3 regions of the Parabacteroides sp. AT13 genome follow, and region 2 is predicted to be linked to each of the others. Evidence: riboswitches for the same ligand, from Rfam matches in the RefSeq annotation. Region 2 holds a riboswitch; each other region holds the start of a gene.
What was found. A riboswitch is a leader RNA that binds a small molecule or an ion and turns the genes downstream of it on or off. The one in region 2 is predicted to bind thiamine pyrophosphate.

Region 1: another riboswitch for thiamine pyrophosphate. It lies ahead of CI959_RS19760 (sulfide-dependent adenosine diphosphate thiazole synthase); the one in region 2 lies ahead of CI959_RS05130 (TonB-dependent receptor).
Region 3: another riboswitch for thiamine pyrophosphate. It lies ahead of thiD (bifunctional hydroxymethylpyrimidine kinase/phosphomethylpyrimidine kinase); the one in region 2 lies ahead of CI959_RS05130 (TonB-dependent receptor).

What each region holds. Positions count from the first base shown of each region.
Region 1 covers NZ_NQMH01000002.1:1,294,167-1,305,010, reverse strand. The annotation lists gene CI959_RS19800 (GH92 family glycosyl hydrolase) at 1-1,116, shown strand, start outside; gene CI959_RS19795 (ATP-binding protein) at 1,152-3,692, opposite strand; gene CI959_RS19790 (AAA family ATPase) at 3,838-4,485, shown strand; gene CI959_RS21955 (hypothetical protein) at 4,544-5,152, shown strand; gene CI959_RS21690 (glycoside hydrolase family 3 C-terminal domain-containing protein) at 5,149-5,706, shown strand; gene CI959_RS19775 (hypothetical protein) at 5,792-6,196, shown strand; gene CI959_RS19770 (DUF3440 domain-containing protein) at 6,193-7,494, shown strand; gene CI959_RS19765 (ParB/RepB/Spo0J family partition protein) at 7,478-8,002, shown strand; TPP riboswitch at 8,093-8,189, shown strand; gene CI959_RS19760 (sulfide-dependent adenosine diphosphate thiazole synthase) at 8,252-9,022, shown strand; gene CI959_RS19755 (hypothetical protein) at 9,079-9,498, opposite strand; gene CI959_RS19750 (DUF6769 family protein) at 9,569-9,973, shown strand; gene CI959_RS19745 (efflux RND transporter periplasmic adaptor subunit) at 10,052-10,844, shown strand, end outside.
Region 2 covers NZ_NQMH01000001.1:1,095,829-1,106,672, forward strand. The annotation lists gene sufC (Fe-S cluster assembly ATPase SufC) at 1-35, opposite strand, end outside; gene sufB (Fe-S cluster assembly protein SufB) at 78-1,523, opposite strand; gene CI959_RS05110 (CvpA family protein) at 1,554-2,045, opposite strand; gene infB (translation initiation factor IF-2) at 2,048-4,969, opposite strand; gene nusA (transcription termination factor NusA) at 4,990-6,255, opposite strand; gene rimP (ribosome assembly cofactor RimP) at 6,260-6,727, opposite strand; TPP riboswitch at 6,965-7,075, shown strand; gene CI959_RS05130 (TonB-dependent receptor) at 7,118-9,316, shown strand; gene pnuC (nicotinamide riboside transporter PnuC) at 9,337-9,924, shown strand; gene CI959_RS05140 (thiamine diphosphokinase) at 9,942-10,601, shown strand; gene CI959_RS05145 (hypothetical protein) at 10,682-10,844, opposite strand, start outside.
Region 3 covers NZ_NQMH01000002.1:786,782-797,625, reverse strand. The annotation lists gene CI959_RS17705 (2-hydroxyacid dehydrogenase) at 1-406, shown strand, start outside; gene CI959_RS17700 (patatin family protein) at 508-1,344, shown strand; gene thiC (phosphomethylpyrimidine synthase ThiC) at 1,385-3,082, opposite strand; gene CI959_RS17690 (thiamine phosphate synthase) at 3,094-3,822, opposite strand; gene CI959_RS17685 (thiamine phosphate synthase) at 3,813-4,409, opposite strand; gene thiD (bifunctional hydroxymethylpyrimidine kinase/phosphomethylpyrimidine kinase) at 4,402-5,250, opposite strand; TPP riboswitch at 5,245-5,342, opposite strand; gene CI959_RS17675 (BamA/TamA family outer membrane protein) at 5,446-6,675, opposite strand; gene cbiD (cobalt-precorrin-5B (C(1))-methyltransferase CbiD) at 6,828-8,699, opposite strand; gene cobM (precorrin-4 C(11)-methyltransferase) at 8,699-10,480, opposite strand; gene CI959_RS17660 (bifunctional cobalt-precorrin-7 (C(5))-methyltransferase/cobalt-precorrin-6B (C(15))-methyltransferase) at 10,477-10,844, opposite strand, start outside.

The DNA.
Region 1 (10,844 bases), on a different contig from region 2:
GTCGCTACCGTGATCGACGCTTACCGCAAGGGCTTGCGTGGGTTTGAGCTGGAAAAAGCCTATATCGCTTGTAAGAAAGGTATCGAGGAAAAGACCTTGATCCCGTGGTCTGCCGCTCCCGCCGGTTGGTTGGATGATTTCTACAAGGAACATGGCTATATTCCCGCATTGAGACCGGGAGAGAAAGAGACGGTGCCTAACGTATCCATTTGGGAAAAACGTCAGCCGATCGCCGTGACTTTAGGTACTTCGTATGATGAATGGTGCTTGTCCCAGATCGCTCAAGAATTGGGAAAGAAAGACGAGGCGGATTATTATTTGCGTCGCTCTTACAATTACCGGAACGTATTTAATCCGGAGACAGGTTTCTTCCATCCGAAAGATAAGGATAGCAAGTTTATCTATCCATTGGATTACCGTTATGATGGCGGTCTAGGTGCCCGTGATTATTACGATGAGAATAACGGATATATTTATCGTTGGGACGTACAGCATAATATCGGTGACTTGATCTCTTTGATCGGAGGCAATGAGGCGTTTACCTCTGCCTTGGATTCCATGTTCAATACGCCGCTGGGTATGTCTAAATGGCAATTCTATTCCACGCTTCCGGATCATACGGGTAACGTAGGTATGTTCTCTATGGCGAATGAGCCGAGCTTGCATATCCCGTACTTGTATAATTATGCGGGTAAGCCTTGGATGACCCAGAAACGTATTCGTACCTTATTGAATCAATGGTTCCGCAATGATTTGATGGGTGTGCCGGGCGATGAGGACGGTGGTGGTATGTCCGCTTTCGTTGTTTTCAGCCAGATGGGATTCTATCCGGTGACTCCGGGTTCTCCTACCTATAATATCGGTAGCCCGATGTTTACCGACGTGAAAGTGGATATGGGTAACGGCAATACGTTCGAGATCCGTGCGAATAACGCATCCGATGAGAATAAATACGTACAATCCGCTAAGTTGAACGGCGTAACCTTGAACCAGCCTTGGTTCAATCATAGCGATATCGCCGCTGGTGGTTTGTTAGAGTTAGAGATGGGGCCGAAAGCGAATAAGGAATGGGGATTGGGAACGCCTCCTCCTTCTGCCGCTCCGATGCCTAAGTAAAAAAAAGCGTGTTGCGATTGTCGCAACACGCTTTTTTATGCCAATACCTTAACGATTAATTTCTTTAGTTCTTTTATATCAATGGGCTTCACTACATAATCCGTGAATTCACATTGTTTGGCGATCTCCTTTTCCCTTTCGAAAGCGAATGCCGTGAGCGCTATGATCGGAATGGTCTTGGATAAGGTGCGGATTCTGCGAGTCGCTTCGAATCCGTCCATAACCGGCATTTTTATGTCCATCAGGATTAGGTCCGGATGATATGTCTCGAACATATCGATAGCCTCTTGCCCGTTTAGCGCATGATAAAGTTGGTATTGCTTGCCAAACAAGGTTTCCAAAAGGAAATAATTCTCATAAACGTCCTCGGCGATTAAGATGGAATGATGCCTATCTGAACGGGGCGTTTCTTCGGATTGGACGGGGATATCCGGTGAAAGCTCAATATCAGTCCGTTTTGTGTCCAAAGGCAGAGTGAACCAAAAAGTGGAACCCACCCCTTCTTCAGAGTCTACGCCGATTTTACCTCCTAATGCCTCGATAATGGTTCGGCTGATGGTTAATCCCAATCCCGTACCTTGCTGGAAAGTATCTACCTTGATGAATCGCTCGAATATACGTCTTTGGTTTTCCGCGGAGATACCGATACCTGTATCTTTCACGCAGACTCGGATAAAATCCCCTTCTATCTCATAATAAATCGTGATACTTCCTTTTGTGGTAAATTTGATAGCGTTATTCACGAAATTAGATATCACTTGCATAACCCTCCGCTCATCGGTTTTAACGATTACGGATGGGGAGCCGAGATCAAAGATAAGAACCACGTCTGAAGGCATCTTTATAGAGTCTGCCAATGCGATTTCGCCACATATATCCTTGATGTCCACTTCCTCGAAATGATAATCCATGGTTCCCGCCTCGATTTTAGAGAAATCAAGGATATCATCGATCAGTTGCAGTAGCAAATCATTGTTTTTATGAATGATATCTAAATAAGATTGACGCTCTACCTCATCATCAATCTCGGCGATTATATTTGAGAACCCGACGATAGCGTTCAGCGGCGTGCGTATCTCATGACTCATATTCGCCAAGAATGCGGACTTCAATTTATCAGCTTCCTTTACCTTGATTAGCTCGATCTCCTTTTCCCGTTGCTGGGTTATGTTGGAGGTATAGCTTACGATCCTGTTAGGCGTTCCGTCGTCGTTGAATTTATAGGAGCGTACATTGGAGTTGAACCAGAATGTTTTGCCATTGAGGATACGCCTGTAGGCCGCTACGAAGTTATTGATCTTCCCTTGCAGGAGAGGTTTGAACTGTTTATTATATACCCGGTCAAAATCATCCGGATGGATTGAGGATTTATAGTCTTCTTGATTCTTGAAGTTGTAATCATGAATCGCTTTTAGCCCCTCATTATTATTAATGTCTTCATTGAGGCCAAAATCTACGGTCAATTTATCATTCTCTACATCGTATTCCCAAAGAATGGAATCCCCGGTATCTACTGATACTTTTAGCCGGGCTAGGCTATTTTCGATTTGTTCCCGCTTGATGTGATTCTCGGTATCGTCGAATACAATATAAATATAGCCGAATATATTATCAAGAGAGTCTTTTAATGTGACTCCTTTTACCAACAGATGCTTTGTTTTAGAATCATGATGACTATCGTAATAGCCGTTTTGAGAAGCAACCTTGAAATCATAATTAAGAGGAAAGAATATATCTTTTCCGTTTTTGAGGCTTTGGTTTACATATTTCGGGATATTAGGATTCTCGAACATATTCAGTCCCACGGCCTGCTCACGGGTAACACCAAAAATATCGAGATCCGCTTGGTTGATATCTACCAACACTCCATTCTCATCATAAAGTTCGGCGCCCCAAGGCATCTTGTCAAAAATGATCTTAAACTTCGTCTCGCTTTTCATGACTTGCATAGCCGTATGTTCTACTAATCCTTGGACTTCCCCTCTTTCAATGGCTATGGAAAGGATATCAGCCAACATATGTAAGTTCTCTATATCTAAGGCACTCCAGTTCCGTTTCTTTTTTACAGAATCAAAGCCGATAAATCCGGATGGTTTGCCTTGCTTGAAAATAGGGATGACTAATAAGGATGAAACCTCTTGCAAAATCAGAAGATGCTGCTCACTCTTCGCCTCTTCCGGCATTTTAGAGACATCATGAATAACGATATCCATGCCCTTTTTGATACTATCGTACCACCAAGGAATCTCGTCTTGCGGGAGTTGACGCAGTAAATCCTCTCGCATAGAGATAATGCCATCACAAGTAACTTCATTCGTAAAGTCAACAGTATGAGTTTGTTCGTCAAATGTTCCGATATACACCCGATCCACATCGAAAAATTGTAAGATGCGGAATAGCGCTTGGTCAATAACCGAGTTTTCTTTGGCTCCAAGAAGAAGTGACAATACATCCGACATCGTTTTTCGCAAATCAATCATATTGGCCAAAATCAAGTCGGTCTTTTCATCTTCTACATCGGTCTTCTTGTCTATAGCCTCATTAAGAAATGTTGTATTGGAATGAATGTTATTCATGATAAATTGAGTGTACTAAATTTATTCGAAAACAAATGTAAGTATAAACTTTGATTATTTTTTGTTTTAGTGTTTATTATATTATTATCGTGGCTTTAAAAATAATTTTGTACGTTTGTAAATAGTTGAATTAAACTTGAAATCTATGGATAATAAAATCATATTGACGATAGGCCGCCAGTTCGGAAGCGGTGGCCGCGAGATCGGACAACGTTTGGCGAAGGAGTTGGGTATCGGTTACTATGATAAGGAACTGATTACCGTGGCGGCCCGTGAGAGTGGATTATGCGAGGATGTTTTCGAGAAGGCGGACGAACGTGCCTCCAGTGGTTTATCGTACGCTTTTACGATGGGGTACTCTTCTTTTATGGGAGGGATGTTTACGCCTTATAATGATATTTTGTCTAATGACGGTCTTTTTAAGATACAGAGTGACGCTATCCGTAAATTGGCGGAGACTGAGTCGTGTGTTTTGGTAGGGCGTTGCGCTGATTATATCCTCCGGGATGATCCGGCTTGTTTGAGCTTCTTTATCCATAGTTCAGTGGAGAGCCGGGTCCAAAAGACCGTGGAAAGGCATGGTGTGACAGTGGAAGAGGCGAAGAACATGATGGAGAAGACTGATAAATCCCGTGCGGCTTACTATAATTATTATACGAATAAGACATGGGGAATGGCCTCTTCTTATAATTTCTCGATCGATGTATCCGTATTAGGGATCGACGAGACCGTGGAATTTATGAAAAGCTTTATCGAGCGCAGATTGAATAAGCGTCCGCCTCATTTCGGATAAATCGTATTCTTGAGAAACCATTATTGAATAGAGATTGACCTATTAAAACTAAGAAAGTATGCGAAAACCTTTTATTACTGTTCGGCTGACCTATGGTATGTTGGGCGCCTTGTTAGTTTCCACCTGTGCTTGTTCGGGCACGAAGTGGACGGAGGTAGAGAAAGATTCTATCCGTATCGTTACCCAGCAAGAAGGAGCTGTATTAGGATATTCGGCCAATTCGGGGGTGAGACTTCTTGCCGTTGACGGATATGCCTTCAAAGATCTGAATCGGAACGGGTTGCTTGATCCGTATGAGGATTGGCGTCTTACCCCCGAGGAACGTGCCGTTGATTTGGCCGGGCAGTTATCTACAGAGGAGATCGCCGGATTGATGCTTTATAGCGCCCATCAATCTATCCCCGGTGCCTCGAAAGGGTTTGGAGCTTCTACCTACAATGGCAAATCTTTTGATGAGAGTGGAGCCCAGCCATCCGATCTTTCCGATGCGCAGCGTAAATTCCTCACCGAGGATAATGTTCGTCATGTATTGGTTACGAGAGTACAAAGCCCAGAAGTGGCGGCTCGCTGGAATAATAATGTGCAAGCTTTAGTGGAGGGCATCGGTCACGGTATCTTACGGTCGTTGATAATCCCGATGAGGCGGATTTCGCCATCGTCTTTATGACGAGCCCGAACAGTGGTACGGGGTATGATAAATCCGATCGTGAGAAAGGAGGAAACGGTTATATGCCTATCAGTTTACAGTATAATGATTATACAGCTACCTATGCCCGTAATCCAAGTTTGGCGGGGGGAGATCCGTTTGAGAATTTCACGAACCGTTCTTATAAAGGTAAGTCCGTGAAAACAGCTAATAAGCAGGATATGCTTTCTGTTTTGGAGACAAAGGCTAAAATGAAAGGTAAGCCTGTAATCGTATCTTTGGAGATGGATAAGCCCACGATTATGTCCGAGTTCGAGGGTTCGGCGGATGCCATTCTGGTGAACTTCGGTGTACAAAACCAAGCGGTCTTGGATATCATCAGTGGAAAAGCCGAGCCTTCCGCTTTGTTGCCTTTGCAGATGCCGGCAGATATGCGTATCGTGGAGGAGCAATTCGAGGATGTTCCCCGGGATATGAAATGCTATACGGACAGCGAGGGCCATCTGTATGATTTCGCTTTTGGTATGAATTGGAAAGGCGTTATCGATGATGAGCGAGTGACTAAATATAAATAGGGTAAATTACATTTTTGTGTTTTTGTGGTTACGGTATCTATATATAATGCCTAAATTTGCATGGTAATATTATTAAGTGCAGACCATGAAAATTATGACATTGCAGGGAACGGACAAATTGTTATATGAACTTGTCGCACCTTTGGTCATGAATCCAGCCATTTTGCGACAAAATAACAATTACCCTTTTAAAACATCTCGTAGCCACGTTTGGTATATAGCCTTTCATGAAACGGCTGTTGTTGGTTTTATGCCTGTAAAAAAAGGACATATCTATTACTCTATAGACAATTATTTCGTGAGTGGTGACGATCCTTCGGTATTGAGTGAACTTCTTGAAGAAGTCATAAAGGATTTTTCATCTCAAGCTTCACTTATGGCTGTTGTGCATAAACGTCATGTAAAAGTGTTCTCACAAAAAAAGTTCCAGACATGTGTTGAGTGGAAAAATTATGATAAAATGCATTATTTACCGGAGGTAGAGTCATGATGCGAAGAATGGATGTGTACGAGGCGACAGAGAAAAGATTGAAGATCATTTTTGATTATTTCGATTACGTATACGTCTCTTTTTCCGGCGGAAAGGATAGTGGTGTACTGTTGAATTTGTGTGTAGATTATATTCGTAGATACGCTCCGGGACGAAAACTAGGTGTATTTCATATGGATTATGAGGTTCAATACAGCCAGACGACCGAATATGTGGAAAAGGTTTATGCCGCTAATTCCGATATCCTTGATATTTATCATTGTTGTGTTCCTTTTAAAGTCCAGACATGTACATCTATGTTTCAACAATATTGGAGACCTTGGAGCGAGGAGTGCCGGGATATCTGGGTTCGAGAGATGCCCCATTCATGTCTCCGGGCGAAAGACTTTGACTTCTTCAAGGAGGACATGTGGGATTATGATTTTCAGAATATGTTCCCTTTTTGGTTGTATCAACGGAAAATGGGCCGGCGTATATGTTGCCTTGTTGGTATCCGTACCCAAGAGAGTTTTAATAGGTGGCGGGCCATACATAGTGATAAGAATTACAGAAAACTAGCTAATTATAAATGGACTCGCAGAATGAATTATTCTATATATAACGCATATCCTATTTATGATTGGAAAACTCAGGATATCTGGATAGCGAACGGAAAGTTCGGTTGGCCATATAATCATTTGTATGATTTGTATTATCAAGCAGGGGTGCCTTTGTCCCGGCAACGTGTGGCGAGCCCATTCATATCCCAAGCGATATCCACACTGTTCATTTACAAAGTTGTCGATCCCGACATGTGGGGGCGGATGGTTGGACGTGTAAACGGTGTTGGCTTTGCCGGTATATATGGGAATACCTCCGCTATGGGATGGAGGGCTATCAAGTGCCCAGCCGGGTTCTCTTGGGAGAAATATATGTATTTTCTCCTAAATACCTTACCCGAAGAAACTCGTGAGAACTATTTGAATAAGTTAAGAGTCAGCCGTAAATTCTGGAGAGAAAAAGGGGGATGCCTCAGTGAGGAGACAATCGCTAAGTTACGGGCGGCTAATATTCCTATCATTGTGGAAGAATGTACCGCTTACCATACGGATAAGAAACCAGTACGGATGGAGTATATCGATGATATCAATATACCCGAGTTTAAAGAAATCCCTACTTACAAACGTATGTGTGTTTGTATTTTGAAAAACGATCATACATGCAAGTATATGGGTTTTTCCCAGACAAAACGAGAGAGGGATATGAGAAAAGAAGTAATGGACAAATATAATTTTTATAAGCATGGGAAACTTTGTTAGTCCGGCATATGGTGTTAGGGCTGTCCCTATAGAAAAAATTGTAGCCAACAGCTATAACCCTAATATCATGGCACCACCGGAAATGCGATTATTGGAACTTTCCATTTGGGAGGATGGCTATACGATGCCTTGCGTCTGTTATTATCTTGAAGAGGATGATTTATATGAGATAGTAGATGGTTATCATCGTTATCTGGTTATGAAGCAATCTCAAAGGATTTATGATCGTGAGAAAGGAATGTTGCCTGTAACGGTGATTGAGAAAGATATTTCAAACCGAATGGCTTCAACCATTCGCCATAACAGGGCTCGAGGGATGCACAACTTGGAACTTATGACGGAGATTGTTACGGAGTTGGTCAAATCTGGGATGTCTGATAAGTGGATCATGCGTAATATTGGAATGGATAAAAATGAGTTACTTCGGTTCAAGCAGATTTCGGGATTAGCTGAATTATTCCGGGATAAAGAATTCGGTTGGTCTGATGACTGGTCGGAAGAAGACTAAACTTTTTACATTTTGTTTGGCTGAGCGTTTTTTGCCTTTTATGGCTCTGTTGAGTACATATATACTAATTTTTTGTACATTTGCCCCCGACTTTTCACATAGGGGTGCCCGAGTCATACGGGCTGAGATTATACCCATCGAACCTGATCCGGGTAATGCCGGCGAAGGGAAAATAAGGTAGAACTAGGAAATAAAGGGGGCGTTACCTCTATGTGCTCCCTGATGTTTAAACTTTAATTAGTTATTAAGATGGAACAGATTGTTTCAAGTGGAATCATTGACTCTTACTTCGAGAAGTTGAAGAGCAACTTGTCTGTGGATGTAGCGATCGTGGGAGGGGGACCTTCCGGTATCGTGGCCGCTTATTTCTTGGCGAAAGCCGGTAAGAAGGTGGCGTTGTTTGATCGTAAGCTGGCTCCCGGTGGAGGTATGTGGGGCGGCGCTATGATGTTCAACGATATCGTGGTGCAGGAAGAGGCTATGCCGATTATCAAGGAATTGGGCGTAAGTTATAAGGAGGGTGCTAACGGCACGTATATCATGGATTCGGTACATACCACTTCCGCTTTGATTTATCAGGCGACGAAGGCGGGCGCTACGATCTTTAACTGCTATTCGGTAGAGGACGTGGTGTTTCATAACGATGCCGTAGCCGGTGTGGTAGTGAACTGGGCTCCGGTAATCCGTGAGGGGATGCACGTGGATCCGTTGACGATCATGGCAAAGGCTGTCTTGGAAGGTACGGGGCATGATTGCGAGATCGCCCGTGTGGTAGCCCGTAAGAATGATATCCAATTGAATACACCGACCGGAGGCGTGATCGGCGAGCGTTCCTTGAATGTGGAGCTGGGTGAGCAGACGACGGTGGAGAACACGAAGGAGATCTACCCGGGATTATTCGTTTCCGGTATGGCCGCTAACGGCGTAAGCGGTAGCTTCCGTATGGGACCGATCTTTGGCGGCATGCTGATGAGCGGCAAGAAGGCGGCTGAGTTGATCTGCGAAAAGCTTGGGAATTGAAAATTGAGAATTGAGAATTGAGAATTATTGATTGTTGTATCTTTAATTTTCAATTCTCAATTCCCAACGGTTTTTCCTTGTCTCAAGAATAAGAATCCCGTTATGATCAACGCCGTGGATAATCCCGTATAGAATACAGAAATGAAAGAATTCGGCAGTAAATGGAGCGCACGGATCGTGATCCCGAAAGCGATCATGAAGATCATGATAATCCAACCTTTCACGTCGAAGAAAGAGAACGGGCAATGTTTCCCGTTTTTCCGGGAGATCCGTTCGGAATGTTTATAGAAAAGCCGTTTAAAGACCAAATTGAAGAAAAGCAAGAAAACGATGGTCGCTTCCCCGATCTTGAATAACCAATAATGGGTATCGTTTAACCATGTGACGATACCGATGCGTAAGATATTGATACCGGCGAAAATCCATACGCAACCGGCGGTATATAATAATATCTTTTTATTTACTCCAAACTTCATCTATCTTTTTATTTACCGCAAACTTACAACATTCATGTAAAAAACGGAAAAATATCCTTATCTTTGTGCCATGCGTGAGAAAATGAAACAGAGGATTGTACAATACGTGGTGCTGATGGCCGGCATCTTGGCGTTGCTTTCTGTGGTTATCCCTCACCATCATCACCGGGACGGGATGCCTTGTTATCAATCCTTGACCGCAGAGCAAGCGCATGGCGATAAAAGCACAGATACGCATGATTGCGGTTGCGACGGGCATAACTTGGCCTATTTCAGTACGCATATTTCTCATTTTATGGATGGAGATGTGGATATACATCTGATGCCGTTACTCGTTTTATTTGATTACATTTATCCACCTGAACCGGCGTTTTGCGGACAGCTCCTTGATCACGAGAACGCCCCCTACATTGAGTCGCTGCACGACGCTTGGATAGTGAGTGCCTCGGGACTTCGTGCCCCTCCTATGTCTTGATACCTCGTTTGTGAGAGCGGGTGAGGACAGACTTGCCCCTATCTATTTATTATTAACGATATCAAGATTTTTTACACAATGAAGAAAATATATTTGGTAGGTGCGATGTGCGCTTACCTGTTTGCCGGTTGTGCGGGAAATGCGTCGCAAGCCGGACACGATGAGCATAATCATGAATTAGAGGCTCACGATCATGATCATGAGGGACATGAACACGAAGGCCATGACCATGAGCATGAGCATGAGGCCGGTGGTACCCATCCCGGCGAGATTGTCTTTAAGAAGGCTTTAGCCGAGGCCGTTGGTTTGCAGACTGTAACGGTTAATCCCGCTCCTTTCACGGATGTGATTAAGACGAGCGGACGAGTAATGGCGGCGCAAGGGGAGGAGTCCGTGATCGTCGCTACCGTCCCCGGCGTGATCTCGTTTGGTAGCTTGCCATTCGTGGATGGTACGGCGGTACGCAAGGGACAGGCCGTGTTGAGTATCGCTTCCAACGCCCTCTCTGATGGAGACGTGGCGGCAAAGGCTAAATTCGCTTATGAGACGGCGAAAAAGGAATACGAGCGTATGCAAGCCTTGGTAGGCGATAAGATCGTATCCGCCAAGGATTTCGAGCAGGCCCGCTTGAATTACGAGAACGCCAAGGTCGCTTATGAGGCGATAGCGGGAAAACAGACGGCGAAAGGCGTGTCTGTAGTCTCTCCCTTGAACGGTTACTTGAAGAACATCCAAGTGAAAGAGGGTGATTATGTATCCGTAGGTCAGCCTTTGGCTACGATCTCGCAAAACAATCGTTTGGTATTGCGTGCGGACGTGTCTGAGAGGTATTACAACGATCTTCCCATGATCCAAACTGCTAATTTCATGA
Region 2 (10,844 bases):
TTTACGTTGGCATGTAAATTCTTAACCTCTAACATCTTTTCTAATTGAAAATTGAAAGTTGAAAATTGAAAATTATTCTATCCTACGCTGCCTTCCAGCGAGATCGTTAGTAATTTCTGAGCCTCGACAGCAAACTCCATCGGTAACTTATTCATTACCTCGCGGGCATATCCATTCACGATCAAACCAACAGCCTCTTCTACCGAGATACCCCGTTGCTGGCAGTAGAACAATTGCTCCTCACTGATCTTACTCGTCGTAGCCTCATGCTCCACGATCGCCGTCTCATTCTGAATATCAGCGTAAGGGAACGTATGAGCTCCACAAGTAGAGCTTAGTAACAAACTATCGCATTGGCTATGGTTTCGGGCGCCTTCCGCACGGGCGGACACCTTCACCAATCCCCGATAGCTATTCTGGCTATGACCGGCAGAGATACCCTTGGATACGATCGTACTTTTCGTATTCTTACCCAGATGAATCATCTTCGTACCCGTATCGGCCTGTTGGTAATTATTGGTCACGGCAACCGAGTAAAACTCACCTACCGAGTTATCACCCGCCAAGATACAGCTCGGATATTTCCAAGTGATCGCCGAACCGGTCTCTACTTGCGTCCAAGAGATCTTGCTACCCTCACCTTTGCACAAACCTCGTTTCGTCACGAAGTTATAGATACCGCCTTTACCTTCCTTATCACCCGGATACCAATTCTGTACGGTAGAATACTTCACCTCGGCACGCTCGTTCGCCACGATCTCCACGATAGCGGCATGCAATTGGTTCTCGTCACGCATCGGCGCCGTACATCCTTCCAGATAACTTACATACGCCTCATCGTCTGCGACAATCAAGGTACGCTCGAACTGTCCGGTATTAGCGGCATTGATACGGAAATACGTACTCAACTCCATCGGGCAACGTACGCCCTTCGGTATATAAACAAACGAACCGTCCGAGAACACGGCCGAATTCAAGGCGGCAAAGAAATTATCACGATAACCAACCACGCTGCCCAAATACTTCTGCACCAAGTCCGGATGATGTTGTACAGCCTCGCTGAACGAACAGAAAATAATCCCCTTCTCCGCGAGATTCTCCTTGAAAGTAGTCTTCACGGAAACACTATCCATCACGGCGTCTACCGCCATTCCGCTTAAATGCTTCTGTTCTTCCAAAGGAATACCCAGTTTATCGAATGTTTTCAACAACTCAGGATCTACCTCATCCAAGCTCTTTGGTCCCTCTTTTTTCTTAGGGGCGGCATAATAGATAATGTCCTGATAATCGATCGGCGGGATATTCAAGTGAGGCCATGTAGGCATCTCCAACGTCTGCCAATGGCGAAAAGCCTTCAAACGGAACTCGAGTAACCATTCCGGCTCGTTCTTCTTGGCAGAGATAATACGGACCGTCTCCTCGTCTAATCCACGATGGATCACCTCCGTATCAATATCGGTAACGAAGCCATATTTATAATCTCCGCTCGTTACCTCATTAATGATATGATTTGAATCCTGCATAATTATAAATTAACCATTGATAAAAGCCCTTCATTCTCCTAATGAAAACAAATTATGTGGGAAAATTGTTGGTACTATTTGCTTCACGCTATAATAAAAACGAGATTCTATCTTCGATTGGCGATGAATCAAGACCGATCCGCGATCCACGAACTCCAGCGCATTCAACAGCAAACTGGTAAAGACCAAAACGACCAGCAACCCGAAAAAACCCCCAAACAAATGGTTGATAACGCTCAACGGTGTCGCCCCTACCACCTTGGTAACCAGTTCACCCGCTAGGATAAATACCCCCATAATCAAGATAAAACCCGCTATATAACTCAAGATCGTAACCCCTTCTTCCGGAAACCAACCCAACGCCAAGATATATCCTTTCAGCCAAGCCGCCGCTTTCCCGCAGAAAAAGATCGCGATCACTAGGGCTATAAGCGAAACAACCTGTTTGATGATTCCATCAAACAGGCCTTTCACAAATCCTATCCCTGCCAGACATAGCAATGTAATGTCCAACCAGTTCATCGTTATAACGTCTTCTTTATTTCTGTCTCTTCGTAAGCCTCGATCATATCGCCCACTTGGATATCGTTGAAGTTCGTAATATTCAAACCGCAATCCAAGCCAGCCACGACCTCTTTCGCATCGTCCTTGAAACGTTTCAAAGAACCTAGCTCACCGGCATAGATAACGATACCGTCACGTATCAAACGGATCTTGTTCGTACGTTTGATCTTGCCTTCCTTAACCATACATCCGGCAACCGTACCGACCTTGGTGATCTTGAATACCTGCTGAACTTCCACATAAGCGGTAATCTCCTCCTTGATCTCCGGAGAAAGCATGCCTTCCATAGCGCTCTTCACCTCCTCGATCGCATCGTAGATGATAGAATACAAACGGATCTCCACACCTTCCTTCTCGGCGTTTCTACGTGCTTGCAAAGACGGACGAACTTGGAATCCGATAATGATAGCGTTCGAAGCCGCTGCCAAAACCACATCCGACTCGGAAATCTGGCCAACCGCCTTGTGAATTACGTTTACCTGAATCTCCTCGGTAGACAAACGGATCAAGGAGTCGGACAAAGCCTCTACGGAACCATCCACATCACCCTTCACGATCACGTTCAACTCTTGGAAGTTACCCACGGCGATACGACGTCCGATATCATCCAAAGTAAGCATCTTCTGCGTACGAAGACCTAACTCACGCTGCAATTGCTCACGACGGTTAGCTATCTCACGCGCCTCTTGCTCAGTCTCCAATACATTAAATGTATCACCGGCCTGAGGAGCACCATTCAAACCGAGGATCAATACCGGCTCGGAAGGACCGGCCTTCTCCACCCGTTGATTACGCTCGTTGAACATCGCCTTGATACGTCCTTGATGAGTTCCCGCCAAAACGATATCTCCCATCTTCAACGTACCGTTCTCCACCAATATGGTAGATACATAGCCACGTCCCTTGTCCAAAGAAGACTCGATGATAGAACCAACCGCACGTTTTTTCGGATTCGCTTTCAAATCCAACAGGTCGGCCTCCAACAAGACCTTCTCCAACAACTCCTCGACACCGATACCTTTCTTAGCGGAGATCTCCTGACTCTGGTACTTACCCCCCCAGTCTTCCACCAAGTAATTCATATTCGCCAACTCCTCCTTGATCTTCTCAGGATTAGCATGTGGCTTATCGATTTTATTAATAGCGAAAACAATAGGAACACCGGCAGCCGAAGCGTGATTAATCGCCTCGATCGTCTGAGGCATCACGTTATCATCAGCGGCCACGATAATAATCGCGATATCCGTCACCTTTGCGCCACGGGCACGCATAGCGGTAAACGCCTCATGACCCGGAGTATCCAAGAACGTGATACGGCGGCCATTCTGCAACTTCACGTTGTAGGCTCCGATATGCTGCGTGATACCACCGGCCTCACCGGCGATTACGTTCGCGCTACGGATATTATCCAATAAAGAAGTCTTACCATGGTCAACGTGTCCCATCACCGTTACGATAGGCGGACGGGCTACCCAATCCTCCTCGTTATCATCTTCCTCATCAGCGTTGATCGCCTCGACAACATCCGCGCTTACATATTCAGTCTTATAACCGAACTCCTCAGCCACAATATTGATCGTCTCCGCATCCAGGCGCTGATTGATCGAAACCATAAGGCCGATGCTCATGCAAGTACCAATAACCTCCGTTACAGATACGTCCATCATGTTCGCCAAGTCGTTGGCCGTAACGAACTCGGTCAGCTTCAATACCTTGCTTTCCAGTTCTTCCTGTTCCATCAACTCGTGCTCACGTTTCACAGCGGCGTCACGTTTATCACGACGGTATTTAGCCCCCTTATTATTCTTATTATTCTTGTTGGTCAAGCGAGCCAAAGTCTCCTTGATCTGCTTTTGAACATCCTCTTCACTAACTTCCGCTTTCACCGGCTTCTTCAAGCGAGGCTTACGGTCGTTATTCGGACGATCGTCACGATTCGGGCGCGGATAATTCGTACCCGGCGTATTATTCACGTCTACCCGATCTTTCTTGATACGTTTACGCTTCTTCTTAGCGTCACCTTCCTCACCCGGTTTAGCAGGAGCGTTCGGTTTAATCAAAGTCGGCGAATTCGGACTCTTATGAGGAGCGCCCGGACCGTTGCTATTATTACCCGGCCGATTGTTATTAAACTTTTGCTTCTCATCACGCTCTTTCCGCTTCTCCTCCTTCGTTTTCTTTTTCGGACGAGTCGATTGGTTAAGCGCATCCAAGTCAATCTTACCGGTTACCTTGATCTTTGACTCCAATTTAACCGAGTTCAAACGGAAAAGATTATCATCCTTTTCCTCGGTCTTCTCTACTTCCTGTTCCGGTTTCACACTTTCCACCTTAGGTTCCGCAACAACCGGTTGCTTCTCTACGGTTTTTTCTTTTTCCACTTCCACTACTATAACTTTTTCTTCTTTTTTCTCCGTGGGAGCCTGCGCAGGCTGCGCGGGTTTAACAGGAGCTTGAGCAGCGGGAGCGGCAGGCGCTTCCTTCACTTTCGGCTCTTCCTTTACCTTAGGCTCTTCTTTCACCTTAGGCTCCTCTTTAGCCTTCGGCTCTTCCTGCTGTTTTTTATGTTGTCCACCATCCAAATCGATATGACCCTTCATTACGATCTTAGGTCTGAATTCTTCCGGTATCACTGTCTTTATTTCCGCGGTCTTCTCTTCTTTCACAGAAGGAACCTCTTTCCGCACACGATCCGCCGCAAAATTACGATCTTTCTCTGGCAGATCCTTTCCAAACTCTTTTACGAGCAAAGCATACTGTTCATCACTGATCCTCGTGTTGGGATTATCCTCAACCGAGAACCCATTCCGGTGCAGGAACTCAACCACCGTGTTGATTCCCACGTTCAATTTTCTCTGTACTTGAATTAATTTTATAGGCATATCTAACTTTGTCGTAATACTTATTCGTTACCTTCATCTTCAAATTCCGCAGATAAGATAGCTAAAAGATCGTCCACGGTCTGCTCTTCCAGATCGGCACGTTCAATAATCTCATTGCGGTCCATAGCAAGGACACTCTTCGCCGTATAGCATCCTATATTCTTCAGTGCGTCGATCACCCAGCTGTCGATCTCGTCGGAGAACTCATCCAAGTAGATATCCTCCTCGTCCGCTCCTTCGATATCACGGAATACGTCAATCGTATACTCAGTCAACATACAAGCCAACTTAATATTCAGACCGCCCTTACCGATCGCTAAAGAAACCTCCTCCGGACGTAGATAAACCTCAGCTTTCTTTTCCTCCTCATTCACACGGATAGAAGAGATCTTAGCCGGGCTTAAGGCACGCTGGATAAACAAAGAGAGATTTGAGGTGTAATTAATCACATCAATGTTCTCGTTTCTCAACTCGCGAACGATTCCGTGGATACGAGAGCCTTTCATACCTACGCAAGCGCCTACCGGATCAATACGGTCATCGTATGACTCGACAGCCACCTTGGCACGCTCTCCCGGGATGCGGGCGATCGCCTTGATCGTAATCAAGCCGTCATTAATCTCCGGAACCTCCAACTCAAACAACCGTTGCAAGAAGACCTTATCCGTACGGGAAAGAAGGATCTTCGGGTTGTTATTATAGTTATCCACACGTTGAACGATCGCACGTACGGTCTCTCCCTTACGATAGAAATCGGTCGGGATTTGCTCGGATTTCGGCAGTAGCAACTCATTACCATCGTCATCCAGCAACAGGATTTCTTTCTTCCACACCTGATAAACCTCAGCGGCGATGATGTGGCCTATTTTATCCTTATACTTAGCGTACAAGCTGTCTTTCTGCAATTCAAGTATCTTTGAAGCCAAAGTTTGGCGCAAGTTTAAGATCGCACGGCGTCCGAAGTCTGCAAAATGCACCTCGTCGGTCACTTCCTCGCCCACCTCACAGTCGGCATCGATTTTACGGGCCTCCGTCAACGTAAGCTGCAAGTTCTCATCCTCCAATTCATCATCAGCCACAACCGTACGGTTTCTCCAGATCTCGAAATCACCTTTCTCAGGGTTGATAATCACGTCATAGTTCTCATCCGTGCCAAACATCTTGGCGATCACGTTACGGAACGAATCTTCCAAAACGCTAATCATCGTATCTTTATCGATATTCTTCAACTCCTTGAACTCCGCAAGGGTGTCAATCATACTGATTGTTTCCTCTTTCTTGGCCATAATCTTACTTGAATCTTATTAAGTATTTTGTATATTTTATTTCATCAAATGTATACGACTCATCCTCCACCACAGTCACCTTCCGCTTAGCGCCTTCCGGTTTCACCTTCTTCTCGACAGAGACAACCACACCGTTCTCGTCGGCAGATTTCAACACACCGGTCAGCTTCGAGCCGTTTTTCAACAGCATCTCCACCTCGTTTCCGATGTTCTTGACGTATTGGCGAAGTACCTTGAAAGGAGAAGTAATGCCGGCGGAGCCAACCTCCAGCTCATAATCCTCGACGTCACGATCCAGATGCTCCTCCAAATACCGGCTCAACTCAGCGCAATCATCAATGCTTACCGCTTCATCGTTATCAATTTCAACGACTATCAGGTTTCCCGGTTTAATCACCACGTCTACTAAATAATTGCTTGAAGAGGCTAGTTTTTCCTCTATTAATTGGCTTACCACTTTCTTTTCTATCATACACATATCTGTTAAGAACAAAAGAAGGGGACTACCCGCCCCCTCCTCAACTTCACTTAATCGCCCGCAAATATACAAAAAATCAATGAGTTCTCAAAATATCCTCATCTTTTTACAGAAAAAATTAATACGACACAAACCGGATTACTATCCATAGTAATCAGAATTAATATCTATAGAAATCCGATTTACTATTGACAGTAATATTTATTAACACTTTTATGCCTATCTTTGCTGCCGAATACGAAGGGGTGCTCGCAAAATCCTTCACGAAAGGAGCGGGCTGAGATCATACCCATAGAACCTGTACAGGTAATGCTGTCGTAGGGATTCATGCTTCTCCGATCCTTTCTATTCATCTATTTAGTTTTAAAGCAAAAAGATGAAAAGATGAAAAATGTATTGGTTATCTTGGCCGGCTCCTTACTGGCTACAACCGTCAAGGCACAAATGCCCAGTCCGGTCGACTCCTTGAAAATCTCAAAAGACGTATCTTTGGATGAAGTAGTTATTACCGCTACCAAAGTCGGGAAAGAAACCCCGGTAGCTTATAGCGACATCTCCAAACAAGAGCTAAGCAGCCGGAACAACGGGCAAGGTATCCCATTCCTTATCTCCCAATCCCCGTCTGTTATCATGACCTCGGATGCCGGAACAGGTATAGGTTACTCCGGTTTTCGTATCCGGGGGACAGACGCGAACCGTATCAATATCACGATCAATGGCGTACCGGTTAATGACTCCGAGTCTCATACCGTATTCTGGGCTAATATGGCCGATATAGCCTCCTCGGTAGAATCGATCCAGATCCAACGAGGTGCCGGAACCTCTACGAACGGAGCCGCGGCTTTTGGCGCTACGGTCGCCATGCAAACCGAGAAACCGTCCTTAAAGCCTTACGGCGAATATTCCGTATCAGCAGGTTCTTTCGGTACGCTGAAGCATACGGTAAAAGGCGGTACCGGATTACTTTACGATCATTTCGCTTTCGACGCCCGCTACTCCAATATCCGTAGCGACGGCTTTATCGATCGTGCCTCCGCCCGTATGAGCTCTTACTATGCCTCCGCCGCTTTCTATGCCGATAATACATTGATTAAATTCCAAGCCTTCGGGAACAGCGAGAAGACCTATCAAGCATGGAACGGTGTTCCGTCTTATTTACTTGACACAGATCGTAGCTATAATCCATGCGGAGAATATGAGGAAGATGGAGTGAAGAAGTTTTATAACAATCAGACGGATAATTATTGGCAACACAACTACCATTTAATGGCCAGCCAGCGTATCGGAGATTTCTGGAATATGAACCTGACCCTTCATTACACCGATGGTAACGGATATTACGAGGATTATAAATCGAAAGCCAAATTCAGCAGTTATAAGCTACCGGAATATATCGATCCGGAGGGTAATACCGTAAAAAAGACCGACCTCGTGCGCCGTAAATGGCTCGACAATTATTTCTATGGGACCGTTTATAGCGCGAACTATCAACGTGACAATACCCGCCTTACGCTGGGAACCGCCGTCAACAACTATGTAGGCGACCATTTTGGCCGGGTAATGTGGACCAAAAGCGCAAACGTCTTGCCACAACCGGATTACGAATATTACCGCAATACCGGTAAGAAATTAGACTACAACGCATACGCAAAATTGACCCAACGTCTTTCCCCTCTTTTCACCGGCTATCTGGACTTACAATACCGTGGGATCCATTACACCATTAAGGGAAACGATGACAAAGCCGAGGAAGAGCTGGACATTCATAAGAACTGGAACTTCTTCAACCCGAAAGCCGGTATAAACTTCCATAATAACGGCCATAACGCATTCGTCTCTTTCTCCGTCGCAAATCGGGAACCGAACCGTGACAATTTCACGGAGGCAGGCCCCGAAGAACGTCCTACCCACGAGACCTTATATGATTACGAGGCCGGTTATAGTTTTGGTAACAACCGTTTCCGGGTTGGAGCCAATCTCTATTTCATGGATTACAACAACCAATTAATCCTGACCGGCAAGATCAGCGAGATCGGTGAGGCCCTCACTTCCAATATAAAGGATAGCTACCGAATGGGCATCGAGCTTACCGGAGGTGTACAAATCACCTCTTGGCTGAATTGGAACGCGAACGTAACCCTCAGCCAAAATAAAATCAAGCATTTCGTGGAATACGTGGATAACTGGGATACCGGAGTACAAGAGATCAACGATCTAGGTACAACGAATATCGCTTTCTCCCCAGACCTAATCGCAAACAGCATGTTCGATTTCGCTTACAAAGGATTTATCGCTAGTTTCAACTCGCAAGTAGTAGGCCGCCAATACATAGACAATTCAAGCAGCAAGGATCGTTCCATCGATCCCTACTTTATCAATAGCCTACGTATCGGTTACGCCTTCCAGCCTAAGTTCATGAAAGAAATAACCCTAGACGTGACTATCAACAACCTCTTCAACGAGAAGTACGAGACCAACGCATGGGTATACTCGTATATCGAAAACGGCACACGTAAAAAGGATGACGGTTATTTCACCCAAGCCGGCACGAACGCCATGGCCAGGATCACCTTCAAATTCTAACTTAATTTTCAATTACTAAAATGGTTTGGCTAGAATACTTCGGAGTAATAACCGGTCTACTCTATCTCTTTCTAGAGATTAAACAACATAAGGCCATGTGGGTGGTGGGATTCCTCACCTCCCTCGTGTATGTATTTGTCTTCCTGTCCGCTAAGATCTATGCGGACATGGGATTGCAAACCTATTACGTAGGAATCAGCATATACGGTTTCTATCAATGGACCCGGAAGAAACATGAGACACACACGGAAAACGACAGTCTTCCCTCCGACCGTATCCTATACACCCATCTGAGCCTTCCGCTTTTCGTGGGGATTATCGGAACATTGGCCGTTGTATTCGCCATCTTATGGTATCTCCTTCATCAATTCACGGACTCTCCCATCCCCGTAGGCGATGCGTTCACCACGTCGGTAGGCATTGTCGCTACTTGGATGCTGGCAAGGCGAATTATCGAGCATTGGATTTTTTGGGTAATCGTAAACCTCGTTTCCGTATATCTTTATTACCTTCGGGGCTTGTATCCGACGATGCTACTCTATTTTTGCTATGCGACACTAGCCATAGTAGGCTATTACAATTGGCGGAAGAAAGGGGAAGAGTTTTGAATTATGAATTTTGAATTATGGGAGATAATATGGAAAGTCTGGAAGGAGGATGTGTGATCGTAGCGAATGGGAGATTTCCTTCCGCTGAGTTACCCTTGAGATTATTAAAGGAAGCGAAAACGATTATCGCTTGTGATGGAGCCGTAAAGACACTTTATGAAAAGGGTATTCATCCGGACGCTATCGTAGGAGACTTGGACAGCATACCCGCCGGCCTGCGCGAACGCTACGCAGACCGAATCCATCATGTAGAGGACCAAGAGATCAACGACCTCACCAAATCCGTCCGTTTCGCCCATACCCAAGGCTATCGAGAAGTTCTCATATTAGGAGCTACCGGATTGCGTGAGGATCATACATTGGGAAATATATCCCTTCTTATGGACTATGCCCACTTATTCAAGCGGGTGGAGATGTTATCCGACTATGGCCTTTTCACTCCTATCTTAGAAACAACAACCTTCGCTTCTTATCCGGGACAACAAATCTCCATTTTCGTTCTTTATCCCGAAGGGGAGATTAGTACGGAAGGACTCCGTTGGCCCATTCGCCGACGAAAGCTCACCTCATGGTGGCAAGGAACTCTCAACGAGGCTTTGGGAGACCAATTCACTGTCACTCTCTCCCCGGATTGCCGGGTAATCATTTACAGGGAGGCATCCCATACAAAAGAATAGTCCTGAAAAGTATCACTACTTTCCAGGACCCTTACACCCCTCAACTTTACATGCTTAAATAAGAAGCGTTCGCTTCCTTATCAAGCAGATAATTTTTTTAACTCATTCTCTTTCCATTCGGAAAAACCTTCTACCCTATCCCTTATCTGGAACTGTAGCTTATCGTCGGCAACCAACTTCAGCACAGCCGTGGGAGAAAGCGGCAAATACATATCATTCACGGCGAAAAAAGCTTTCAGTAAG
Region 3 (10,844 bases), on a different contig from region 2:
AGAGTCCGATATCATTTCCTTGCATTGCCCGTTGACCGACCAGACCCGTTATCTGATCAACGACGATTCGATCGCCAAGATGAAAGACGGCGTAATGATTATCAATACGGGACGCGGGTTACTGATTCATACCAACGCCTTGATCGAGGGATTGAAGACCAAGAAAGTATCTGCCGCTGGATTGGATGTCTACGAGGAGGAGGGAGACTATTTCTACGAGGATAAATCGGATAAGATTATCGATGATGATGTCTTGGCCCGTCTGCTCTCGTTCAACAATGTGATCGTTACTTCCCATCAGGCGTTTTTCACGAAAGAGGCTCTGCATAATATCGCCGAGACTACCTTGCGGAACATCAAGGATTTCGAGGAAGGCCGTCCCTTAGTGAACGAAGTGACCAAGTAAATTCTAAAAAGGAACTATTATTTATCGCTGATTTATTATATTTTTGTGGCCATTGCTTGGTGGGAACCCAGCAATGGCTTTTTTAATTCAGAGGTATATATATGGAAATAGATAGTCAGACAGGTTTGGTGTTGGAAGGTGGCGGAATGCGTGCCATATTTACGGTGGGAGTATTGGATTATTTTATGGATCATGATATTTGGTTTCCTTATACGATCGGAGTATCGGCGGGCGCGAGTAACGGAATCTCGTATGCTTCCCGCCAGCGGGGACGCTCTCGTTTTAGCAATATCGACCTATTGAAGAAATATAATTACATAGGTCTTCGTCATTTCTTACGGGGAAGGGGATATATCGATCTGAATTTCTTGTTTTATGTCTATCCGGATTTGTATTATCCGTTGGATTACGATACCTATTTCAAGTCCAAGGATCGGTTCGTTATGGTCACGAGCAATTGCTTGACGGGTAAAGCGGAATATTTCGAGGAGAAGAAAGATAAGAAACGTTTGGTGGATATTTGTAAAGCATCTTGCACATTACCGATCCTCTGTCCAATTACGTATGTAGACGGGATACCGATGGTCGACGGAGGCGTATGCGATGCCATCCCTATCCGACGGGCTATCGCCGACGGCTTCTCCAAGAACGTCATCATCCTTACCCGTAACAAAGGCTATCGGAAAGAAGAGAAAGATTTTTACCTTCCCGGCTTTATTTATAACAAATACCCGGCGATCCGGGAACAGTTGCGACTACGATACCGGCGGTACAACGAGGTCTTGGATTACATAGACCAACTGGAGGCCGAAGGAAAAGCCTTCGTCATCCGTCCGCAAAGCCCGATTAAAGTCGGCCGTACCGGAAGCGACACAAAGAAACTGGAAGAACTATATGAGGAAGGCTACGAATGCGGAAAACAAATCACTCAATTGTAGAGACGGGGCATGCCCCGTCTCATCCCCTCAAAACAGTATTTTATTTACAACCTTGCAAATCCTTACTTAACCGCATAGCGCAGAAATTAGGACCGCACATCGTACAGTACTCTCCATCCGTAACAGCACTCTCCTTATAATACTGTAAAGCCCTTTCCGGGTCCAAGGACAAATTGAACTGGTCTTTCCAGCGGAAATCAAAACGTGCCTTGCTCAACGCGTTATCACGTACTTGAGCGCCGGGATGCCCTTTCGCCAAGTCAGCGGCATGCGCCGCTATCTTATAAGCGACCACCCCATTACGCACGTCTTCCTTATTCGGCAATCCCAAATGCTCCTTCGGCGTAACGTAGCAGATCATGGCCGTCCCATGCCAAGCAATTTGCGCGCCACCGATAGCCGACGTGATATGATCGTATCCAGGAGCGATATCGGTCGTCAACGGGCCCAGCGTATAGAACGGCGCTCCATGACAGGCATACTGTTGTTCCTTCATATTCTCATGAATCTTATTCATGGGAACATGGCCCGGGCCTTCGATAATCACTTGTACGAACTGCTCCCAAGCTATTTTCGTCAGTTCTCCCATCGTGTGAAGCTCGGCGAATTGTGCCGCGTCGTTCGCGTCATAGATAGAACCGGGACGAAGCCCGTCTCCGATAGAGACCGCCACGTCGTATGCCTTCAGTATCTCGCAGATCTCGGCGAAATGCGTGTACAGGAAGTTTTCCTCGTCATGAAGCTGCATCCATTTGGCCATGATCGATCCGCCTCTGGATACGATCCCCGTCAGGCGAGTCGCCGTCAGCTCCACATGCTTGCGCAACAAACCCGCGTGGATCGTGAAATAATCCACGCCCTGTTCCGCCTGCTCGACCAACGTATCCCGATAGATCTCCCAAGAAAGATCCTCTACCTTACCATTCACCTTCTCCAAGGCTTGATAAATAGGAACCGTACCCATCGGAACCGGGCAGTTACGGATAATCCACTCGCGCGTCTCATGGATATGATCGCCGGTAGAGAGATCCATCAACGTGTCGCCGCCCCATTTACAACTCCATATCGCCTTCTCGATCTCCTCGTCGATACCGGAGGAAAGAGCGGAGTTACCGATATTGGTATTGATCTTTACCAAGAACTTCTTACCGATAATCATCGGCTCGGCTTCCGGGTGATTGATATTCGCCGGGATGATCGCGCGACCGGCGGCGATTTCCTTGCGGACGAACTCCGGCGTGATATACGACTTCAGTCCCAAAGCCTCGATTTGCTGGTTCTCACGAATCGCCACGTACTCCATTTCCGGAGTGATAATACGCTTCTTCGCATAATACATCTGGGTGATATTCTTACCCTCTTTAGCCCGGAAAGGCAAGTATCGCTTGGGGAAACGCAGGGAATCCAGAGTCGCGTCCGCCAATCGCTCACGACCATAAGCGGAAGTCAATTCCGGCAATTGAACCACATCCTTACGCTTACCGTACCACTCCTCACGTATACGAGGAAGTCCTTTAGCGATATCAATCGATATCTTGGGGTCGGAATACGGGCCGCTCGTATCGTAAACGATTACCGGATTGTTCTTCTTGAAGATTCGTTCTCCATGCTCATCCAAGGTTACCGTGTCCAACAATTTAATCTTACGCATACCAACCTTGATCTTATTGATCTCGCCCGGGACATAAATCTTTTCCGAGGACGGATAGGAAATACGCATATTCTTTTTAGTAGCCATATGTATTTAGTTTAGTACTTATTGATTTCCTCTATAAACCGGCGGGTTTCCTCCACGGGATCGGGGGCATTGATAATCGCGCCCGAAACAGCGATTCCGGTTATACCCGTCTCCATCAAAGGGCCTACGTCTTCCAGCGTAATACCACCTATCGCAAAGATAGGAATATCGATGCCAGCCTCCTTGCATTGAGCGATTATTTTACGATAACCATCCAAGCCTAAGATGGGACTCAAATTCTTCTTGGTACCCGTAAAGCGATACGGCCCTAGTCCGATATACGAGGCGCCTCGTTCTACGGCCAGCCGGATATCCTCAAAAGTATTCGCCGTAGCCCCGATATAGAAGATGGCATTGGAATCTAACTTGTCTCTCAGTACTTCCCAAGCGATATCCAAGGGCATATCATTCTTACCCAGATGACAAGCCGTAGCGCCACATGTCACGGCAGCCTCCAGATCATCGTTTACGCAGAAATCCACGATTCGCTCACATTCTTCCGCGCAGATAGTGGCACATGTACGTACGGTATCCTCATAAATCCCATCCTTCATGCGCAACTGTATCCATGAGCACCCTCCTTGGATTGCCATGCTTACCTCGTCGCATTCCGTATATTTAGGCGTACGATGCGTTATAAACATCAAGCGATTGTTTCCACCAAAAGGGGGGCGTAATCCGGTTGTTCTCCGACCGACTCTTCCATTCTCATCATATCCGAAATAATAATTTAAGGCCATACTTGTAATCGTTTGAATTGTTTTATGAGTTGATCCGCAACAAGAAGGGAGGGATCGTTTCCCCAAAGGGCCCCGAGAACGGCGACACCGCCGAAGGGGATATCTTTTAATTTCGTTATTGTCCGCGGGCAGATTCCTCCCAAGGCAATCACCTTATCATCGATGATGCCCTTCGCGTTTCGCAATCCATCTAAGGAGAATCCGCTACCATATCCTTCTTTGGATATACTCTGAAAGATCGGGCTAAGGAACACATAGTCGCATACCGGTTTATACTCGATAATCTCTTCCAGACTATGGCAAGAACGACTTATACTACCTTTATATAAAGGTGGAGCTTCCGGGTTCCTCTTGTTCAAATGGATTCCTCCTAAAGCCCTTTCTTCTGCCAAGGTAAACCAATCATGAAGAACGATCCTGTCGTAATAAGCCGGAGAGATCTTATCCAATAAGCCCTCCAATTCATCACGTTTACAATCCGGTTTACGTAGATGTAAACGAGACATTCCTTCCGCGAATAGAAGTTCGATCAAAGAAGCTTCATCCGCGAAAAAATAAGGTGTAGTAATTACGACCAGCTTATTCATGATTCCATCGGATTTTATGAAGGGCAGAGGGTGAGAAGAAGTGGTTTACAGGTCCGTGCCCTTTTCCCATGCATACATTTGCCCCGTGAACGAGCGCGTTATTCATATATTCCTTGGCTAATCGTACGGCTTCCACCAATGAATGGCCGAGTGCCATATAAGCGGCGATGGCGGACGATAGCGTACAGCCCGTTCCATGGGTATTGAAGGTCTCCACTGTTGGCGAGGCCAGACAAATCGGATTATTCTCATTGATAAATAACCGATCCACCGTTTCTACTCCGGGAATATGCCCCCCTTTGATCAATATAGCGTTACATCCTTTTTCCTGCAATTTCCGGGCGGCACATAAGATATCCGCCTCGTTATTGATTTTTATACCGGAAAGATATTCCGTCTCGGGAATATTCGGAGTAAGCAGTGTCGCTTTAGGGAACAACTCATCCATGATGGTTCGGATGGCGTCATCCTCCAATAATTTACTTCCGCTCGTGGATATCATCACCGGATCTAAAATGATAGAAGTTCGTCGGAAGGAAGGTAAAGTCTCAGATACAACCTTTACGGCATCCTTGTTATGTAGCATCCCTATTTTTATGGCATCTACGATGAAGTCCTCAAGAATAGCTTCGATTTGTCCTCTCAAAATCTCGGGAGAGATCGCTTGGATCCCTCGCACCCCCTGTGTGTTTTGAGCGGTTATAGCCGTTATCGCCGAGGCTCCAAAAACACCCAGCGAGGAAAAAGTCTTAATATCCGCTTGTATTCCGGCACCACCGCCACTATCAGAGCCAGCGATCGTTAAAGCTACCGGATAACGGTACGTTTCATTTTTATCCATTTAACATTCGTTTTTCTTACGGCGGCATTACCCGCATCAAGTAGTAAGGGTATGATCTCAGCCCATATAGTATGGCACCCCTTCGATGACGCAAACTTAGTGAAAAAAATCGATATTAAGATATTTCCGGCTTTTAAACGATAATTTTAACGCAAGGTTATACTTCCATAGATCGTAGACGGGAGCCTTCTGGTTTTAGAAGGCTTCCGTCATATTCATATAAACCGCCATTCCTTTTTGGTTCGGGTCTTTGCCTACGTCTAGGCGGAAGTTCTTGCCGGGTTGCATTTGGATACGTAGGCCTACGCCGTAGTTGAATTTCCACTTATTCCAGTCTACGATAGGAGCGTTTCCGATCGTACCCGTGCCAACCCAACCTACAAAACCACACTTCGCCCAGAAATTACCGCTCTTATATTTCTCCACGCTGCCGAACATATGACGATACTCCAGAATCCCATACGCCATGGTCTTGTCACGGTACTTCCCCCAATAATATCCGCGAAGATCGAAAGGGGAACCAAATGAAGGAAGCTCCGTAAAAGGAACGTTCCCCACACCGATTTGTGTCTTGGCGATCCATGCCAAGGTGCTACGAGGACGAAATACTTGCTGGAATTGGCGGTATTCCAGTTCGAACATCTCATAATTATATGCACCGCCTAAATACTTTCCGTACACCTTGGCGATCGCGCTTAGTAACATACCGGAACTTGGGGTCGCCACATCATTTCGTGTATCGTATTGAATCAAGCCGCCGACACCGATATTGACATAATCTCGTTTGAACTTATTGAAATAAGGATCTTCGGCCATCACCGGGTTGATATCATCTGATTTGCTGAAATTAATATCAAAAAGAGGACCCGTATATAAATGAGGCCTAACTTCCCATACGAAACGGGGATATAGTTGGAAAGAACTCTTATGGAATTTCGTTGTCGAGTCGCTCTTCTCGATTTGCTCGATCGTCTCATAGCCTTTCCCGAAATAATGCGAAGGTTCGTTCCGATAACCGTAACTGATATAAATACGGAAGCGATTCTCGTTCAAGAATAAGGTACCAGCACCGGCAAAAACGAACGTCCCGTTTAAGGTGATGTTAAATCCCGCAGGGATAAACGATCGTTGGGATATCGTATCATTCTTGTTTAAGCGAAAGCTAGCCAAAACCGCGCCACCTACGCCAAAGGAGGCTTCCGGCGTGTAAGACGGTCCGCCAAGGATAGACCACCAGATCCTTTTGTTGGCCCGTATGGAGTCTTTATGTAATTGTTTATGATAACGTTGTATTTGCTTTTCGGTCATAGGCTTACCGTCCAGCATCAGCACTTCTTTCGGAATCGTGTCATTGGAAATACCTTGCGCCTTTACGGAAAAGGCGAATAGAAGGCAGGCCATATAAATTAAAAGATATCTAAACATTATTTTAATCAATATTTAGAGGGCAAAAGTACGAAATCCTCCTAATATGTATTCTTAAAGAATCCCTAATAAAAAAGAATAAACAGCTAAAAAGAAATGCTATTACAGTCTGGGGGGTGTAGAGACGTAGCGTGCGTGCTGCGTCTCTAAAGCTAAGATTGGTATAAGACCTTGCCCTCTTCGGATATTAACAGCAAGGTTAGTTCGCCGTCGGGAAGGATAGGAGCGCAATACGATTTACATTTTTGTAAAAGTAATGGGAAGAAACGATTTTGATCTTTTTCCGTAAGAAGCTCCCACAATTCACGGGCCAACGTAATCCGATTGATTGCATCTACGGTCGCCTCCTCGCATTTCGCTTCTTTCGCTACATCTTGAAGGAAGCCTTTGTTCATGACGACTTTTTTGCTGTGTGTATCCAGGAAACCTTCCGCAAGTTTCACCGCCTTGCCGATCATGATGCCTAAGATAACCTGCTTGAAACCTAAATCGGCAGCGATCTTTAGCGTCTCTCCGATAAAATTCCCGTAATGGACGAATGATTGTGGAGGCAAAGGAGCGTATAAGCTCCGAAGGTAGCGTTCACTCTTCGCCCCGGAATTAATAACCAACGTCTCGCAACCTATCGCTTTGGCGACACTGGCTTCTTTCCGTATCGAGGCGATAAAAGCGTCCGATGAGAAAGGACGCACGATTCCGGATGTCCCGATAATAGAGATTCCCCCGATAATTCCAAGTTTCGGATTGAAGGTACGTTTCGCCAACTCCTCGCCACCGGGAACCGAGACCGTGACAATAGCGACGGAATCGGGTGAGGGCAGGAGTGGAATCAGCTCTTGCCGGATCATCTTACGGGGCGTGGCGTTTATAGCCGGGCCACCGACTTTCAAGCCGAGTCCCGGAAGGGTCACGGTTCCGACTCCTTCACCTGCTTGGAAGATGACTCTTCCCGTATCGTCGCTTTCTGTTTCTTGACAATGTTCTTCTTGTGCCATTACCGTGGCACAACCGGATGCATCGGGAGATAATTGAACAGTAACCCGGATCCGGCTATGATTCGTCACGTCCGGATCATCCCCAGACTCCTTGATCACGGTACAGGTGGCGGAGGAACACCCGGCCCATTCGGTATAGGCTACCGGCAACGTTATCTGTTCTCCCGAGGGTAATGTTATCTGGCTTTCTGTTTGTTCCTTCCGTGATAATAAGGCCAATAAAGCAGCTTTTGCGGCGGCGGTAGCACAAGCTCCGGTCGTATATCCGCTTTTCAAGGGAAAGAATTCTGGTAATAGGCGTTCAATTTGTTTGCGCAATCCGTCTTCACCATACACTCGGTAGAAAGTTTCCGGTAATGCGGGACGCTTCACGACAAATACTGGTATTCCGAATTGGCGGGCAGCGTTCACTTTATCCGTAAAATAGCCGGAGAAACCACTTTCCTTTGTCAAGATGGCGTCCGGATGGAGTTGCTCCAACAACTTTAACTCATCCTCGCCTTCTCGATAGAAAACCAGACTTTCTTGGGGGAAGCCCTGCTTCTCGGCCAACGACAAAGATTCCTCCCGCTCCAATATACGGAACCAAGTGGTATGCGATCGCCAATAAGGGCGGAGCGGGGCAAGGGTGTTCACGCCACTGAGGGCAAGTAGCCGTTGGATACCTTTGTTTTCCATTTGGTGAATTGCGTCTGCATAACTATCGCACCAAATCAAGTCCTCATCACGAGGTGGATACCGACGTTCGTAACGGATCACCGGAATCTGTAAACATTTCGATACTTTTTCGATCGTTTGGTGTAACACTTGAGCGAAAGGGTGTGCCGCATCAATCAATAGCTTAATCGCGTGGTCACGACAAAAACACTCCATTTCCTCCGCATTCATGGCTCCGGTCAAACGGATTCCATGCGCGCATTCAATGGATTGCAAAGTTCCTTTCGTAGAATAGTAATAGATAGCGGCTGCCTCGTCCGCTACCCGCACAGCCACACGACCTTCTGTCGTTCCTCCAAGGATCAGTATCATTACTTACGGAAAAGATGTTTGAATTCATCCGCATATAAGCGGGATAGACCCTTGCGATTATCGATGGCATCCCCGACGACAAGTAATGTTGTCAGTGTAAGATGATTCTCTTTTACGATTTTCGCGAGATCTTTCAGTTGCCCACGGTAGATCCGCTCGTCTTTCCATGTCAATTTATAGCAAGCGGCTACCGGAGTGGTTGGAGCGTAATGTCGCGATAATTCCTCTTGGACCTTCTCTACGACACCGGCGCTTAAGAAGATACACATCGTACTTTGGCTTTGAGCCAGTTTGTGCAGTTGCTCTTTCTCAGGCATGGGCGTACGTCCTTCGCCACGAGTGAGGATGATCGTTTGTACTTTCTCCGGAATCGTGAACTGGGAATAAAGAGCGGCGGCGGCGGCTTGGAAAGAGGAAATACCCGGAGTGATATGATAATCCATCCCGTATTGATCAAAGTAATTCATTTGCTCTTGAATAGCTCCATAGATGCAAGGATCGCCCGTGTGCAAACGAACGACAAACAATCCTTTATCATAAAACTCTTTCATCAACGCAAACTGTTCTTCCAGATTCATATCCGCCGAGCTTCGCACCGTAGCGCCTGCCTTCGCGCATAAGGTAAGTTCTTTCGGGACGAGGCTTCCTGCATACAGGATCAAATCCGCTTTCTCCAACATTTGCCGTCCGCGGATAGAGATCAAGTCCGGATCGCCGGGACCGGCTCCTACGATCTCGATATGTCCCTTGCGGCAGGCCGTCCGATCTAACGCTACGGCAAAGGTATATTCATTTCCTTTCCCTAAATCCGCTTTTTGCTTCTCGACCAAAAGCGGACCGCCATGAGCCGCATAAATGGCGGAAGCTTCCGATACACTTGGGGATTCGGTTACCTCCAGTACCTTCTCCGAGGGATTGGGTACCGGGATATCTTTCAGCTCCTCCGATGTATAGGTGTGGAAAGGGCATTCCATAACTCCATAAGCCAATAATGTCAGCACCGGTTCGCATTTCTTCAAATCGATTGTATTTACATCCGCCAAAGCTTCCGGATATAGGCGTTTATCACGCAATACATCTTTAATATGTTCGTAAACGACCGTAGGATCGCCTTGCATATCCTTGCGGCAACCCATTCCTAGGTGGAGGACTTTCGGTATATAGGTGATCGTAGGGATGGATGTATCGTATTGTTGGGGACTGACGATCATCAATAACTCATAGTCTTGCTGCGGTATCGCCTCGAAGGAATAAAAGATAGAGACATGAGACGGGACCGTACGCTCCAAATAATCCGTTCCTTTATCTCGTATATCAAGGAGTAGCGCTGTCGGTTTTCCATTGACAAAAGTGGAGATGGCGGCATTGCTATCTTTGGCGATCAAGGTCCAATCGTATTTCTTCCCTAATGTATCGAGCGCCCATAGGTTTGCGTTGTCGCTTTGTGTCGTAATAATCGCTTCGGCTCCTAATAGGTTCGCTAACTCTTTGGAAAGATCGTTCGCTCCACCGATATGTCCAGATAAAACAGGAATCACGTATTTGCCGGTACTATCTATACAAACCACGGCCGGATCGGTATGTTTATCTTCCGCGAAGGGAGCGATACTGCGTACGCAAATTCCCATCGCTCCAATAAATACCAAACTACTGGATTCGTGAAAAACCTCTTTTGAGAAAGAGCCGAATGGTAATATCTTCGCCTCGGGATAAGAAGCAAGAATTCGCTCAGCAAGCCCCCGGCTGCTATCGGATATTGGAATAATTGATATTGTACTCATAATTTATAAATAACATTCACGGTAATCGTATTAAAATCATCAATCGTGATACGGGTTTGGGCGGATATCCGAAGACCGGTTTGGCGGACCGCTTCCTCTAAAAGCGCTTTGCTTTCGTCGGATACGGAGTTGAAGACGATGACACCGTTCTCTTTCATCTTTTTGGAAACTACCATAAGGATCTCCACTAATTTCCCGCCATGTCCGCCGATAAAGATTGCATCCGGAGCCTCCAACGCTGATAAATCCACCGATAAGAAATCTCCGATTATAGCCTCGATACCCGGAGTCCCAAAACGACGACAATTCTCAGTCATTAACTTTCGTCCCTCTTCCCGGATCTCAAAACTCGTGATATGCAAAT